2 regions of the Streptomyces sp. NPDC059740 genome follow, and region 2 is predicted to be linked to the other one. Evidence: riboswitches for the same ligand, from Rfam matches in the RefSeq annotation. Region 2 holds a riboswitch; the other holds the start of a gene.
What was found. Region 2 has a riboswitch for glycine ahead of gcvP (aminomethyl-transferring glycine dehydrogenase). Riboswitches for the same ligand answer to the same signal wherever they lie in the genome.
Positions count from the first base shown of each region.

Region 1: linked by a shared signal. The riboswitch ahead of gcvT (glycine cleavage system aminomethyltransferase GcvT) and the one ahead of gcvP (aminomethyl-transferring glycine dehydrogenase) in region 2 are both predicted to bind glycine.

Region 1 covers NZ_JBHWGP010000003.1:269,948-277,443, reverse strand. The annotation lists gene glyA (serine hydroxymethyltransferase) at 1-784, opposite strand, end outside; gene gcvH (glycine cleavage system protein GcvH) at 885-1,262, opposite strand; gene gcvT (glycine cleavage system aminomethyltransferase GcvT) at 1,395-2,525, opposite strand; glycine riboswitch at 2,709-2,805, opposite strand; gene ACFV3R_RS05905 (AAA family ATPase) at 3,007-3,714, shown strand; gene ACFV3R_RS05900 (hypothetical protein) at 3,823-4,722, opposite strand; gene ACFV3R_RS05895 (enhanced serine sensitivity protein SseB) at 4,928-5,704, shown strand; gene ACFV3R_RS05890 (enhanced serine sensitivity protein SseB C-terminal domain-containing protein) at 5,907-6,680, shown strand; gene ACFV3R_RS05885 (ABC transporter permease) at 7,122-7,496, shown strand, end outside.
Region 2 covers NZ_JBHWGP010000069.1:6,033-13,528, reverse strand. The annotation lists gene ACFV3R_RS33735 (FHA domain-containing protein) at 1-288, shown strand, start outside; gene ACFV3R_RS33730 (MerR family transcriptional regulator) at 306-1,067, shown strand; gene ACFV3R_RS33725 (bifunctional nuclease family protein) at 1,170-1,643, shown strand; gene ACFV3R_RS33720 (MerR family transcriptional regulator) at 1,902-2,501, shown strand; gene ACFV3R_RS33715 (DNA polymerase IV) at 2,562-3,971, shown strand; gene ACFV3R_RS33710 (PRC-barrel domain-containing protein) at 4,059-4,436, opposite strand; glycine riboswitch at 4,550-4,651, shown strand; gene gcvP (aminomethyl-transferring glycine dehydrogenase) at 4,839-7,496, shown strand, end outside.

The DNA of each region.
Region 1 (7,496 bases), on a different contig from region 2:
GGCCGCCCTGCTGGCCGGGGAAGACCGCCGAGTTGATCTTCTTGGCGAGCTCCTGGGTGGAGAGGATCACGCCGCCGCGGGGGCCGCCGAGCGTCTTGTGCGTGGTGGTGGTCACCACGTGGGCGTGCGGGACGGGGGAGGGGTGCAGGCCCGCCGCGACCAGCCCGGCGAAGTGCGCCATGTCCACCATCAGGTAGGCGCCGACCTCGTCGGCGATCCGGCGGAAGGCGGCGAAGTCGAGCTGGCGCGGGTAGGCGGACCAGCCGGCGACGATCAGCTTCGGCCGGTGCTCCTTGGCCAGGCGCTCGACCTCCTCCATGTCGACGAGGTTGCTCTCCTCGTCGACGTGGTAGGCCACCACGGCGTACAGCTTGCCGGAGAAGTTGATCTTCATGCCGTGGGTGAGGTGCCCACCGTGCGCCAGGTTCAGGCCCAGGATGGTGTCGCCCGGGTTGAGCAGCGCGAACATCGCGGCGGCGTTGGCCTGCGCGCCCGAGTGCGGCTGCACGTTGGCGGCCTCGGCGCCGAACAGCTCCTTGATGCGGTCGATGGCGATCCGCTCGACCACGTCGACGTGCTCGCAACCGCCGTAGTAGCGCCGCCCCGGGTAGCCCTCGGCGTACTTGTTGGTGAGGACCGAGCCCTGCGCCTCCATCACGGCGACGGGCGCGAAGTTCTCCGAGGCGATCATCTCGAGGGTGGACTGCTGTCGGTCGAGCTCGGCGTCGACGGCCGCGGCGACGTCGGGGTCGAGCTCGTGCAGGGAGCTGTTCAGAAGCGACATGAGGGTTCCTGTACGACGGGGGCGGTCTGGGGCGCGGTGGGGACGGCGCGGCGGCCGGGTCCCGGAGGGGACGGACGGCCGCCGCCGGCGGTACGCCGGTTCAGCCGGCGGTGAAGGCGGTGTACTCGGCCGCCGAGAGCAGGTCCTCCGGCTCGCCGGTGACCTTCACCTTGAACAGCCAGCCGCCGGCGAACGGCTCGGAGTTGACCAGCGAGGGGTCGTCCACCACGCTCTGGTTGACCTCGGTGATCTCACCGTCGACCGGCGCGAAGAGGTCGCTGACCGACTTGGTCGACTCCAGCTCGCCGCAGCTCTCACCGGCGGTGACGGCGTCACCGACCTCCGGGAGCTGCACGAAGACGACGTCGCCGAGGGCACTCGCCGCGTGCTCGGTGATACCGACCGTCGACACGCCGTCCTCGGCGGCCGACAGCCACTCGTGCTCCTTGCTGTAGCGAAGCTGCTCGGGGTTGCTCATGTTCGTAATTCTCCTGTACGCGAGGGACTGCTGGGACGAAGGGTCCGCCCACTGGGACGGCGAGGACCGGGATGACCTGCGGCGGCGGCCCGCTGCGGGGTGCTCCCCGCCGCCGGACCGCCGCCGTCGCGGCTACTTCTCCCGCTTGTAGAAGGGCAGCGCGACGACCCCGTACGGCTCGTGCGTGCCCCGGATGTCGACGGCGACGCCCTCGGTGCCCGCCGCGGCGTGCGTCGCGTCGACGTACGCCATGGCGATGGGGCGGCCGAGCGTCGGGGAGGGCGCGCCCGAGGTGACCTCGCCGATCACCGAGCCGTCCGCCGCGACCACCGCGTACCCGGCGCGCGGCACCCGGCGGCCCTCGGCGACCAGGCCGACGAGCCGGCGCGGCGGCTGCTGCTCGGCCCGGCGCGCGGCCTCCGCCAGCGCCTCGCGCCCCACGAAGGCGCCGTCGTTGCCCGGCTTGTCGAACTTCACCACCCGGCCCAGGCCCGCGTCGAAGGGGGTGGTGGCGGTGGACAGCTCGTGCCCGTACAGCGGCATGCCGGCCTCCAGGCGCAGCGTGTCGCGGCAGGCCAGCCCGCACGGCACCAGGCCGGCCCCGCGCCCCGCCTCGGTCAGCGCCTCCCACAGCGCGACCGCGGACTCGGGGCGGACGAACAGCTCGAAGCCGTCCTCCCCGGTGTAGCCGGTGCGGGCGATCAGGGCCTGGTGCCCGGCGACGGTGCCGGGGAGGCCCGCGTAGTACTTCAGCCCCGCGAGGTCCGCGTCGGTCAGGGCGCCCAGGATGCCGGCGGCCTGCGGACCCTGCACGGCGATCAGCGCGTAGGCGTCCCGGTCGTCGCGGACCGAGGCGGCGAAGCCCTCGGCCCGGTCGGCGAGGGCGTCCAGGACGGTGGCGGCGTTGGAGGCGTTGGCGACCACCAGGTACTCGGTCTCGGCGAGCCGGTAGACGATGAGGTCGTCGAGGATGCCGCCGTCCTCGCGGCAGATCATGGTGTAGCGGGCGCGGCCCACGGCCAGCCGCCCGAGGTTCCCGACCAGCGCGTGGTCCAGCAGGTCGGCCGCCTGCCGGCCGTTGACGGTGATCTCACCCATGTGGGAGAGGTCGAACAGGCCCGCGCGGGTGCGCACCGCGAGGTGCTCCTCGCGCTCGCTGCCGTAGCGCAGCGGCATGTCCCAGCCGGCGAAGTCGGTCATCACGGCGCCGAGAGCGCGGTGCGTGGCGTCCAGCGCGGTGCGGCGGGGGGCGTCGTCGGTCATGGTGTCAGGCTCCCGGGACGTGGCGAGATGGAGGGCGGCGGTGGCTTCTCTCCCCATCTGTCATCGGAACCTGAGAGGTTCGCCGTGAGCCCTTCGGCTGTGCGGCTTGCACCTTGGGTGGGGCGCGGCCTCCGCTCACCGCCGGGGGCGGTGCGGCGGGCCGGCCCGCTTTTCAGATCTGCCTCGTCCTGCGCGGTATCGGGGCCTGAGAGATTCAAGGGAGGACTTGCTCCTTCGGCGCCCCGCCGAAGACGGTCGGGGACTCTCCCGCGCGGATTCGAACGGCCGGTATGCAGTTGAACGCACGTGGGCGCAGCGGACGCCGCACGGCGCGCACATCATTGCACGCGGGAGGGGGTGGCCGGGAGGGCACCCGGGCGCCCGCCGGGCCGCGCACCGACCGGCGCGGGCGTCCCGCATTGCCGTCTCTTTACCTTCCGTGGGACGGTGGGGCGGTGGGGCGTCGTCCGGGGGAGAAGACATGACCGCACCGCAGGAGACCGCGCCGGGGGCTGCCGCGCCACCCGGAGCCCCGCCCGCCGCAGGGCCGGGCCCGCACCTGCCGCCGCCCCGCACCGCCCGCGCGGGCCCGGGGCCGGGCGCACGCGTCGTCGACCTGCGCGGCGCCACCGCCCCGGGACCGCTGCGGCTGACCGCCGGCGACGTGCTGCTGGTCTCCGGACTGCCCGGCAGCGGCAAGAGCACCCTCATCCACCGCTGCGTCCCGGCCGTCGACAGCCGCGGCCGGCCGGTGGTGCGGCTGGACTCGCAGGAGGTGCGGCTGCGGTTCGCCCGCGGCGCGTGCGGCCGCCTCCCCTACGCCCTGTACCGGCCGCTGGTGCGACTCGCCCACTACCGCGCGCTCGCCCGGGCGCTGCGCGGCGCCCACAGCCTCGTCGTCCACGACTGCGGGGCCCAGCCGTGGGTCCGCCGCTGGGTGGCCGCCGCGGCCGGCCGCCGCCGGCGCCGCACCCACCTGCTGCTGCTCGACGTGGGCGCCGCCGAGGCCCTGGCGGGCCAGCGTGCGCGCGGCCGGACGGTGTCGGCCTACGCCTTCCGGCGCCACCGCCGCGCCGTCCACCGCCTGGTCGGGGCGGCCGAGCGGGGCGAGGCGCCGCCCGGCTGCGCCCGGGTGCTCCTCCTGGACCGCACCGCGGCCGACGTCCTCCCCGCGGTCACCTTCACCTGACGCACGGCCGGCGCCGCCCCGGCTTGGCCGCGGGGTCCGGCCCGCCCGGCCGGGCCGGCGCGGGCCGTGGTCACCGGGTCAGGCGCACCCCGGGGCCGGGCGGGCAGCTCAGGAGAACCAGCCGAAGACGTCGACCGGGGCGAGCAGCGAGGACAGCCAGGCGCTGAAGGTCTGCCGCTCCCGGGGCCGGTGTTCCCGGACGGGGGCGGCCTCGCTGCGGGCGGCGGTGTCCGACGCGGCCTTGGCCAGGTCGGGGCTGGCCGGCAGCGTCGAGGGGCGCGTCTGCGGGCTCTCGGCGGCCGAGGCGGAAGGCGTGGCTCCGGCGTCGTCGGCACTCCCGTCGGTCATGGCCGGCAGGGTGACCACGGGCGTGTCCAGCTTCAGGGAGCCCAGCAGGTCCTTGACGGCCTTCATCACCCCGTCCATCGGCTTGCTCAGGTCGGTGCTGCCGCTCACGGCCACCTTGGTCAGGTCGTCGATCCGGGCCTGCAGGGCGGCCTGGGCCTGCTCGAAGGTCAGCGCCTGCGGGGAGGCGGAGGGCGAGGCCGAGGCGGAGGGCGAGGCCGAAGGGGCCTGGGAGGGCTGCGCGGAGGGCGCGGCGGGCGTGGCGGCGGCACTCCCCGAGGGTGCCGCCGCCCCCTTCACCCGCCGGTGCGCCTGCGGGTGCGCCGCCTTCTGACGCGTGGCGTCCGCCCGCTCGGCGCAGACCCGCACGACGTTGCCCTGCCGCTCCACGCGCGTGACGACGTCCCCGGAGACCTGGTGCCGCGCGGCGGCCACCGTCAACGCGTTGACGGAACGCATGAGCTCGTTGAGTCCGGCCACCACGGCGGCCTGCTCCGGGGCCGGCCGCCCCTGCGGGCCGGCGGGATGGTCGGCGACCGGCTCGGTGTGGGGCGGCGCCGCCGCGATCGGAGCCGACCAGGCGGTGGCGCCGAGTGCGCCCAGCGCCAGGGCGCCCGCGGCTGCGGAGGTGGCGAGGGCGCGGGCGGTCCGGGGTGTGACCATGGGGAGCGTCCTTTCGGGAGGAGCGGCAGGCGGAACAAGGGAGACCGGGTGCGGGTCGCCCTGTGCGCCACCCTCAGACGGCTCGGCACGCTCCGCAACCACAGGTGTGCCGTCCGTGGCCATGCGGATGCGGCCGAACGTGTCACCGCCGCTTCGTACTACTGTCTTCGGCCAGGCAGGAGCAGAACCGAGCGGGTGGGCGCGCATGAACTTTCCGGACCAGGGCATTCCGCAGCTGGCGTGGCCGGCGAACGAGCTGGAGGAGGTGCTGGCCGCCTCCGTCGGACACCCGGGCGCCGGCGGTCGCATCGTGGAGGTCCTGGGGCGCAGCCGGATCTGGGTGCCGCTCCCGGAGGGCGGCGGACCGCAGGACGCCGGATGGGGAGCCAAGGGCCTGGACCTGCCCACAGTGGAGATCGGCGGTCTCGCCTACGTCCCGGTCTTCAGCTCCGAGCAGGAGTTCCACCGCGTCGCGGGCACGCACCTGTCCTACGCCGTCGCCCCGGCGGTGGAATTCGCCCGGGGACTGCCGCCGCTCATCGGCATCGCGGTCAACCCGGACGGGACGGTCGGGGTCCCGCTGCCGCCCCCCGCCGTGGCCGAACTCTGCCGCCTGGGCCGGATGGAGGGGGAGGGCGCGCCCACCGGCGGTCGCACCCGCCTCTTCGAGCCGGACTGGCAGGAGGAGCCGGTGGACTTCCTGGCCGCGGCCGGCCTGGAGTTCTCCGCCCTGCCGCTGGTGCGCACCGCACGCCGCTGCCTGGCCAGCGTCGAGGCCGGCGCCCCCGCACTCTTCGTCGGCGTGCAGCTGGAGTCCAACGAGCCGATGGACCGGGAGGCGGTCCTGGCCGCGCTGGGCCGGGCCCTGGGGGCCGTCGCGGTGCAGTGGCCCGTGCAGCTGGTCATGCTCGACATCGCCCACGACCCCGTCGCCGACTGGATGGTCGACCAGGTCCGGCCCTTCTACACCCGGCACCCCTGAGGCGGGGCCGAGCCCGCGCCGGTCCGTCCCGCCCGGTGCGGCAGACCCGCCCCGTCCCGCCCCTGGTGGGCCCGCGTCGCCGTCCGCCCCGGGCGCGCGCCGGGGACGCACCCCCCGAACCGGCCCGGGGCCGGGGAAAGGCCCTAAGCTGAAGTCACGACGGGCGGGCGTGGCGGGCGCGCGCCGGGAAGGGACGGACCACGTGAGCGCGGGCGCGTACCAGCCGGCCGGTGCGGGCGGACCGATCGAGTCCGCACTCGGTCAGGTCGGCCCTGGCCGCTACGACACGTACGAGACGCTGCTGCACGCCCTGGCCGACGGCCAGGTGTGGATGCTGCTGTGGCAGGGCGCCGCGGGCTCGCCGGACGCCCAGTACGGCAACATGGACGTCGAAGGCTTCGGCTACGCCCCCTGCGTCACCTCCGCAGCCGAGCTGGCGGCAAGCGGCTGGAACCGTGCCTACGAGGTCGTGGGCGGCCGGGACATCGCCGCCACCCTCTTCCCGGAGCGCTGGGGCCTGTGGCTGAACCCGCACGCCGCCGGCGGTGGCGTGGGTGTGCCCTGGCTGGACCTGCGGCGGATCGCCGGCGGCCTGGACCGGCTGCCCGCCGGACCGTTGCGGATCAGTGAACCCGTCATCGAGATCCCGCACTTCTACGCCCTGCTGGGCCAGAACGCCCACCGCACCCCCGTCGTGCGTGCACTGTGGCGCGCCTGGGTGCAGCCGGCGCTCGGCGCGCCGTACCTTGCCGTCGGACTGGACCTCTACGACCCCGGCCCGGCCGGCGCCGAGGCCGCCCGGATGATGATGCAGCAGACGATGAGCGCGGTGCCCGCGGGCCTGCCGGTCTCCACCGTGGCGATGGACGACGAGCTGGACCCGGTGGTGATGTGGCTGCGCGCCACCTCCCGCCCCTTCTTCGAGCGCGCCCTCCAGAGCGCGCCGACCGGCTACGGTTACCCGCGCCCCTACTGACACCCGGCGGACGCCCGACCGCCAACCCCCGCCGCAGCGACCGGAGTCGGCAAACCCCCAGGTGGTAGCGGAGCCGCCGGTTCCGCTGCTCCGCTGACGGACGAGCGCTGTCCGCTCACCGGTGTTCCGCGGTCAGATCACAGTTGCGCATCCATTCCCCGTCAGGGCTGGTGAGTGATCACCGGGGAGATGAAGACTCCCCGACCAGAGGGTTTCGCCGGAATGTGCGAACGCCCCGCCGCCCCACGGGCGGAGATCCTCCGGTGCGAAGCGGTACGGACGGCAGGAGCTGTCCGCGCCCGGCCTCGCAGCGAACCTCTGCACCACCGCATCAGGCGTCAAGAGCAGTTCATCCGCGAAGACAACGGCAGTGCGCGCCGCCGCAGGACGGCCGGCCGCACTCCGGGCAGGTCGTCTCGACCGAGAGGGGTCCAGGGCACCGTGACCGCACCGATCGAGACCAGCGCGGCCAGCGCGGAGGCGCAGCCCGAAGCGGTGCTCCAAGGCGTCAAGGCCAGTCGCATACAAGGGCGTTCACTGGGGCAGATCGCCTGGCTGCGGTTCCGCCGGGACCGGGTGGCGCTCGCCGGGGCCGTGGTCGTCGTCCTGCTGATCCTCCTCGCCGTCCTCTCCCGCCCGATCCAGTCGTGGCTGGGGCTCGACCCCGACACCCCCCACCAGGACCTCATCGACCCGAGCACCACCCTGCCCAAGGGGCCGATGGGCGGCATGTCCGGCGAGCATCTCCTGGGTGTGGACCCGAAGTTCGGCCGTGACCTGTTCGCCCGCGTACTGGAGGGCTCCTGGGTCTCGCTG
Region 2 (7,496 bases):
CGCGGGCCCAACTCCGGCAGCCGCTTCCTGCTCGACAGCGACCTGACCACCGCCGGCCGTCACCCGCAGAGCGACATCTTCCTCGACGACGTGACGGTCTCGCGCCGGCACGTGGAGTTCCGTCGCGACCCCTCGGGTCAGTTCACCGTGGCTGACGTGGGCAGCCTCAACGGCACCTACGTCAACCGGGAGCGCATCGACTCGGTGGCGCTGGCCGAGGGCGACGAGGTCCAGATCGGCAAGTACCGGCTCGTCTTCTACGCCAGCGGTCGGGGTGTCGGCATCTGACCGACGACGGAAGCCACATGCACCACGGCCTTTCGGGCGGCACCGTTACCACCGGTGCCGCCCCCGCCGACGGCAAGCTGGTGAGCATCGGGACCGTTCTCGGGCTGCTGCGCGAGGAGTTCCCCGACGTCACCATCTCCAAGATCCGGTTCCTGGAGGCCGAGGGCCTCGTCGAGCCGCGTCGCACACCCGCCGGTTACCGCAAGTTCAGCACTGAGGACGTCGAGCGGCTCGCCCGCATCCTGCGCATGCAACGCGACCACTACCTTCCGTTGAAGGTCATCAAGGAGCACCTGGACGCGTTGGAGCGGGGCGAGAGCGTCCCCCTCCCGGCCCTGGCGACCTCGGCCACCTCCCTCGCGGAGGATGCGGGCGAGGAGGCCCCGGAGACCGATGTGGCGGGTGAGCAGGCCGTCACCGATCGCATCGGCCGCTACGAGCTGCTCGCCGCGGCGGAGGTCGGGGAGGGGCAGCTCGCGGAGTGGGAGTCCTACGGCCTGCTCACTCCGTCGGCCGAGGGCGACTACGGCGTCGAGGCCGTCACCATCGCCAGGCTGGTCGTGGAGCTCGGACGGTTCGGGCTGGAACCGCGCCACCTGCGGGCGGTGCGGGCTGCGGCAGAGCGCGAGGCGGGCCTCGTCGAACAGGTGGTCGCCCCGCTGCGACGGCACCGCAACCCCGAGACCCGGGTGCGGGCCGAGGAGACGGTGCGCGAGCTGGCGTCGCTCTCCGTGCGGCTGCACGCCGCACTCGTCCAGGCTGCGCTGCGCTCCCCCTGAACGCCGCCCGGCGGGGGCGCCGCGGCCGAGGTGGGGGGCTCCCCGGTGGGGGAAGGGGTGCCCGACTACCCAAACCGGCCGGGCACGTCCTAGGGTTGCTGTGTGAACGAGCTCGATGTTGTGGGTGTCCGGGTGGAAATGCCCTCCAACCAGCCGATCGTGCTCCTGCGCGAAGTGGGAGGCGACCGCTACCTGCCCATTTGGATCGGGCCGGGTGAGGCCACCGCCATCGCCTTCGCCCAGCAGGGCATGACCCCTGCCCGGCCTCTGACGCACGACCTGTTCAAGGACGTGCTGGAGTCGCTGGGGCAGGAGCTGACCGAGGTCCACATCACGGACCTCCGGGACGCCGTCTTCTACGCCGAGCTGGTCTTCGCCGGTGGTGTGAAGGTCAGTGCCCGACCCTCCGACGCCATAGCGCTGGCCCTGCGCACCGGCACGCCCATCTACGGGAGTGACGGCGTGCTGGACGACGCGGGCATCGCGATTCCGGACGAGCAGGAGGACGAGGTCGAGAAGTTCCGCGAGTTCCTCGACCAGATCTCGCCCGAGGACTTCGGGACCAGCAACCAGTAAGGGCGCTCCACCCGGCGCCGCCCAGGTGCGACGACGCCCGGTCCACGGGGCCGGGCGGGGGGAGGGGTGGGCCCGGACCGGCGAGCGGACCGCGGGCGGCAGAAACAGTCAGCCTTTCCCGCTGCGAGGTCACGCAAAACCACCCGTGGGGTGATTATCACTCGGCGTGGCGAGCGCGGCGATCGTTGACGCACCCCGAGTGACTGCATACCGTCGATGAGGCAGGTCCCGTCCGGGACGCGGAGGACGGAGGTCGGCGTGGGAAGCAGCGGCGACGGAACGGCGGTGGGAGGGGCGGTGCCACTACGCCAGAGCGCGGAGCAGGCGCCCTCGAGGCCGCCCACGACGTCGGGGGAGCGCGAGAACCACACCGTCGGCTACCGCGGCCCCACGGCCTGCGCAGCCGCCGGTATCACCTACCGGCAGCTCGACTACTGGGCGCGCACCGGTCTCGTGGAGCCCAGCGTGCGCCCGGCGTACGGTTCGGGCACCCAGCGGCTCTACAGCTTCCGTGACGTCGTCGTCCTGAAGATCGTGAAGCGGCTGCTGGACACCGGGGTCTCCCTGCAGAACATCCGCACCGCGGTCCGGCACCTCAGGGCCGGCGGCCTGACCGACCTGGCGCAGATGACGCTGATGAGCGACGGCGCGACGGTTTACGAGTGCACCTCGCCGGACGAGGTCGTCGATCTCCTCCAGGGCGGCCAGGGCGTCTTCGGCATCGCGGTGGGCGTCGTCTGGCGCGATGTGGAGGGAGCGCTCTCCGAGCTCCACGGCGAGCGGCTGGACACCGGCGAGACCCTGGTGGGCCACAACCCGCACGACGAGCTCGCCAGGCGGCGCAACAGGGCCGTCTGAGGCCACCCGCCCCGGCGCGCGGCACGACGGTTGTCAGTGGTCTGCGCGATCATCGGTGGTGTGAGACGTGCGCCCACGATCCTGCATCTCGACATGGATGCGTTCTTCGCCGCCGCGGAACAGGCGGCGAAGCCCAGCCTGCGCGGGAAGCCGGTGGTCGTGGGCGGCATCGGTCCGCGCGGCGTCGTCTCCACGGCCTCCTACGAGGCACGGGTCTTCGGGGTCAGGTCGGCCATGCCCACCGCCCAGGCCCGCCGGCTCTGCCCCAACGCGGCCTACCTCGCGCCGCGCTTCACCACCTACCGCCGGGTGAGCGAGGTGGTGATGGAGCTGCTGCGGGGGCTGTCGCCGCTGGTGGAGCCGCTCAGCCTGGACGAGGCCTTCGTCGACCTCGAAGCCGGCGGGGTCGCCGCAGACACCGCCGCCGTCCGCAGGGTGGGGGAGCGGCTGCGGGAGGACATCCTGGCCGCGACGGGACTCACCGGCTCCGTGGGGCTGGCCGGCGCCAAGATGCTGGCCAAGATCGCATCCGAGCAGGCCAAGCCCGACGGCCTGGTCGTCATCGAGCCGGGCACCGAACGCGAGATGCTCGCGCCCCTGCCGGTGCGCACCCTGCCGGGCGTCGGCCCCGCCACCGCCGAGACGCTGCGGCGGGTGGGCATATCCACCGTGGCCGACACCGTCGAGGCCGGCGAGGCGGAGCTGGTGCGGCTCCTGGGCCGCGCGCACGGCGCGGCCCTGCACTCCATGGCACTGGGCCGCGACGAGCGTCCCGTGGTCGCCGAACGGGACGCGAAGTCGATCTCGGTCGAGGACACCTTCGCAGTCGACCTCACCGACCGGGCCAGGGTGCGCGCGGAGCTGCTGCGGCTGGCGGACCGCTGCGTACAGCGGCTCCGGGCCGCCGGCCGCTCGGGGCGGACAGTCGTGATCAAGGTGCGGAACTACGACTTCTCCACCCTCACCCGCTCCGAGACCCTCCGGGGCCCCACCGACGACCCCACGGTGGTGCGGGAGGCCGCCGAACGGCTGCTGGCGGCGGTGGACACCACCGGCGGCGTGCGGCTGCTGGGAGTGGGGGTCACCGGGCTTGCGGACTTCACCCAGGAAGACCTCTTCGCCCAGGTCGCCGGCGAACGGTCGGCGGCGGCCGAACGGGAGGCCGCGGCGGCGGCCGAGACGGTGACGGAAGAGGCGGCGGCGCAGCCGGAGCCGCCCCGCGAGTGGCTGCCGGGCATGGACGTGGTCCACAGCGAGTACGGGGCGGGCTGGGTGCAGGGCAGCGGCGTCGGGCGGGTCACCGTGCGCTTCGAGCAGCCCTGGTCAGCCCCCGGCCGCATCCGCACCTTCCCGGTGGACGACCCGGAGCTGCGGCCCGGAGATCCCCTGCCGCTGGTGGGCGGCCCGCCGCGGGAGGAGGACGAGCTGCGCCGGGAGTGCCTGGAGGAACCCGTCCGGCCCGAGAGCTGAGAGCAGGCGGCCTGCCGCGGCCGGGGCGCCGTGCCCGCCGGGGCGGAGCGTGAGCGGTGGTACGCCCTGCACCAGGTCCTGGCAGTACTACTCCTCCGAGCGCGCCACCCGGCCGAAGTCGCGGTCCTTCGCCTGCTGCTCGGTCGGCGCGGGTGAGACGTCCAGCCGGTAGTGGTGGTAGAGCTGGAGTTCCTGCTCCGGCGAGAGGTGGCGGCCCACACCGAAGTCCGGGGCTTCCCTGACCAGCTTCCGGTCGTAGGGGACCCGCAGCACGTCCCCCTCCAGTTCGCTGGGCTCCAGGGGGACGAAGGCGTCCCGGCTGAACAGGCCCGTCCGTACCGCGGCCCACTCCGGTTCACCGGTCGCGTCGTCCAGGTACACCTCGTCCACCGTGCCGATCTTCGCCCCGTGTCGGTCCAGCGCCTTGCGGCCGATCAGGGTCCTGGGGTCGATGTCGGTCTGCACGGTCCCTCCAGGTGGTTCGCAACTGCCCAGTGACAACCACGAAACGGCACATTCCGCCTCCTGGCCACTCGAGACGCGCCTCAGGGGCCCGCTGGTAGGCTGGCTGTGGCCGCAGAACCCGTGCGGGAGAGCCTTCTTTCGTGTTCCGCGTGAGGGGGCGCCGAAGGAGCAAACCCTCCCCGGAATCTCTCAGGCACCCGTACCGCACGGAAGAGGTCACTCTGGAAAGCAGGACGGGTCGCGGACCGCCGACGTTGCCGCAGCCCGCCTCACCGACGGTGAAAGCCGGCGCAGGCAGGACGCGCCGGTGAAGCTCTCAGGTCGATGACAGAGGGGGAGGCCGAACGGGCACCGGCGCCGAGGTGCCCCGCGAAGGTCGCGACGACCAGGAGGCCCCCGCAGATGAACACCCACCGCTCCCTGACCGAGCTGGAACGCGGCACGCCCTTCGAGGCCCGCCACATCGGCCCGGACCGTGCGGCGCAGGCCAAGATGCTGGCGCACCTGGGCTTCGGCTCCCTGGACGAGCTGGCGGCAGCCGCCGTGCCCGAGGTGATCAGGTCCACCGAGGCGCTCGACCTTCCCGAGGGTCGAACCGAGGCCCAGGTCCTGACCGAGCTGCGCGCTCTGGCCGACCGCAACCAGGTCCTCACCTCCATGATCGGCCTGGGCTACCACGGCACCTTCACACCGCCGGTGATCCTCCGCAACGTCATGGAGAACCCGGCCTGGTACACCGCGTACACGCCCTACCAGCCGGAGATCTCGCAGGGCCGCCTGGAGGCGCTGCTCAACTTCCAGACGATGGTCGCCGACCTGACCGGGCTGCCCACCTCCGGGGCGTCCCTGCTCGACGAGGGCACCGCCGCCGCCGAGGCCATGGCGCTCTCCCGCCGCGTCGGCAAGAACCGCCAGGGCGTCTTCGTGGTGGACGCCGACGCGCTGCCGCAGACCGTCGCCGTGATCCGGACCCGGGCGGAGCCGACGGGTGTCGAGGTGGTCGTCGCCGACCTCGCCGAGGGCATCCCGGCGGACGTCGCCGAGCGCGGCGTCTTCGGTGTGCTCGTGCAGTACCCGGGAGCCTCCGGCGCCGTCCGCGACCCGAGGGCCGTCATCGAGCAGGCGCACGAGCTGGGCGCGGTCGTCACCGTCGCCGCCGACCTGCTCAGCCTGACGCTGCTCACCTCCCCGGGCGACCTCGGGGCCGACATCGCCGTGGGCACCACGCAGCGCTTCGGCGTGCCGATGGGCTTCGGCGGGCCGCACGCCGGCTACATGGCCGTCCGGGAGAAGTTCGCCCGCAGCCTGCCGGGGCGCCTGGTGGGCGTCTCGGTGGACACCGAGGGAAACCGGGCCTACCGCCTCGCACTGCAGACCCGCGAACAGCACATCCGCCGCGAGAAGGCCACCAGCAACATCTGCACCGCCCAGGTGCTGCTCGCCGTGATGGCCGGGATGTACGCCGTCTACCACGGACCGGACGGCCTCGCGGCCATCGCCCGGCGCACACACCGCTACGCGAGCGTCCTCGCGGCCGGGCTGCGGGCCGGCGGCGTCGAGGTGGCGCACGAGGCGTTCTTCGACACCCTCACCGTCCGGGTGCCGGGCCGCGCCGCCGACGTGGTGGCCGCCGCCCGCGAGGCCGGGGTGAACCTGCGGCAGGTCAGCGCCGACGAGGTCGGGATCGCCTGCGACGAGACCACCGGGCGCGGTCACCTCGCCGCGGTGTGGGGCGCCTTCGGCGTCCACGCGGACGTCGAGGAGCTGGACGCCGCCACCCCCGACGCGCTGCCCACCGAGCTGCTGCGGCAGGACGACTACCTGACCCACCCCGTCTTCCACAGCCACCGCAGCGAGACGGCGATGCTGCGCTACCTGCGCACCCTGGCCGACCGCGACTACGCGCTGGACCGCGGCATGATCCCGCTCGGCTCCTGCACCATGAAGCTCAACGCCACGACCGAGATGGAGCCGGTGACCTGGCCGGAGTTCGGCCAGCTCCACCCCTTCGCCCCCGTCGAGCAGGCCCAGGGCTACCTCACCCTCATCCAGGAACTGGAGGAGCGGCTGGCGGAGGTCACCGGCTACGACAAGGTCTCCCTCCAGCCCAACGCCGGCTCCCAGGGCGAGCTCGCCGGTCTGCTGGCGGTGCGCGCCTACCACCGGGCCAACGACCAGGCGCAGCGCACGGTCTGCCTGATCCCCTCCTCCGCGCACGGCACCAACGCCGCGAGTGCCGTGATGGCCGGCATGAAGGTCGTCGTGGTGAGGACCGGGGAGAGCGGCGAGGTCGACCTCGACGACCTGCACGCCAAGATCGAGCAGCACCGCGACGAACTCGCCGTCCTCATGGTCACCTACCCCTCCACCCACGGCGTCTTCGAGGAGCACATCCGGGACGTGTGTGCCCAGGTGCACGAGGCGGGCGGCCAGGTCTACGTCGACGGCGCCAACCTCAACGCGCTGGTCGGCCTCGCCGAGCCGGGTGAGTTCGGCGGCGACGTCTCCCACCTGAACCTGCACAAGACCTTCTGCATCCCGCACGGCGGTGGCGGTCCGGGCGTCGGCCCGATCGGGGTCCGGGAGCACCTCGCCCCGTACCTGCCCAACCACCCGCTGCAGCCGGCCGCCGGCCCGGCGAGCGGTGTCGGCCCGATCTCCGCGGCCCCGTGGGGTTCGGCGGGCATCCTGCCGATCTCCTGGGCCTACGTGCGGCTGATGGGCGGCGAGGGGCTCCGGCGCGCCACCCAGGTCGCCGTCCTCAACGCCAACTACGTCGCCAAGCGGCTGGAGCCGCACTACCCCGTCCTCTACACCGGGCCGGGTGGGCTGGTCGCGCACGAGTGCATCATCGACGTGCGGCCTCTGACGAAGGCGACCGGCGTCACCATCGACGACGTGGCCAAGCGGCTGATCGACTACGGCTTCCACGCGCCGACGATGTCGTTCCCGGTGGCCGGCACGCTCATGATCGAGCCGACGGAGAGCGAGGACCTCCAGGAGCTGGACCGGTTCTGCGACGCGATGATCGCCATCCGCGCGGAGATCGAGAAGGTGGCG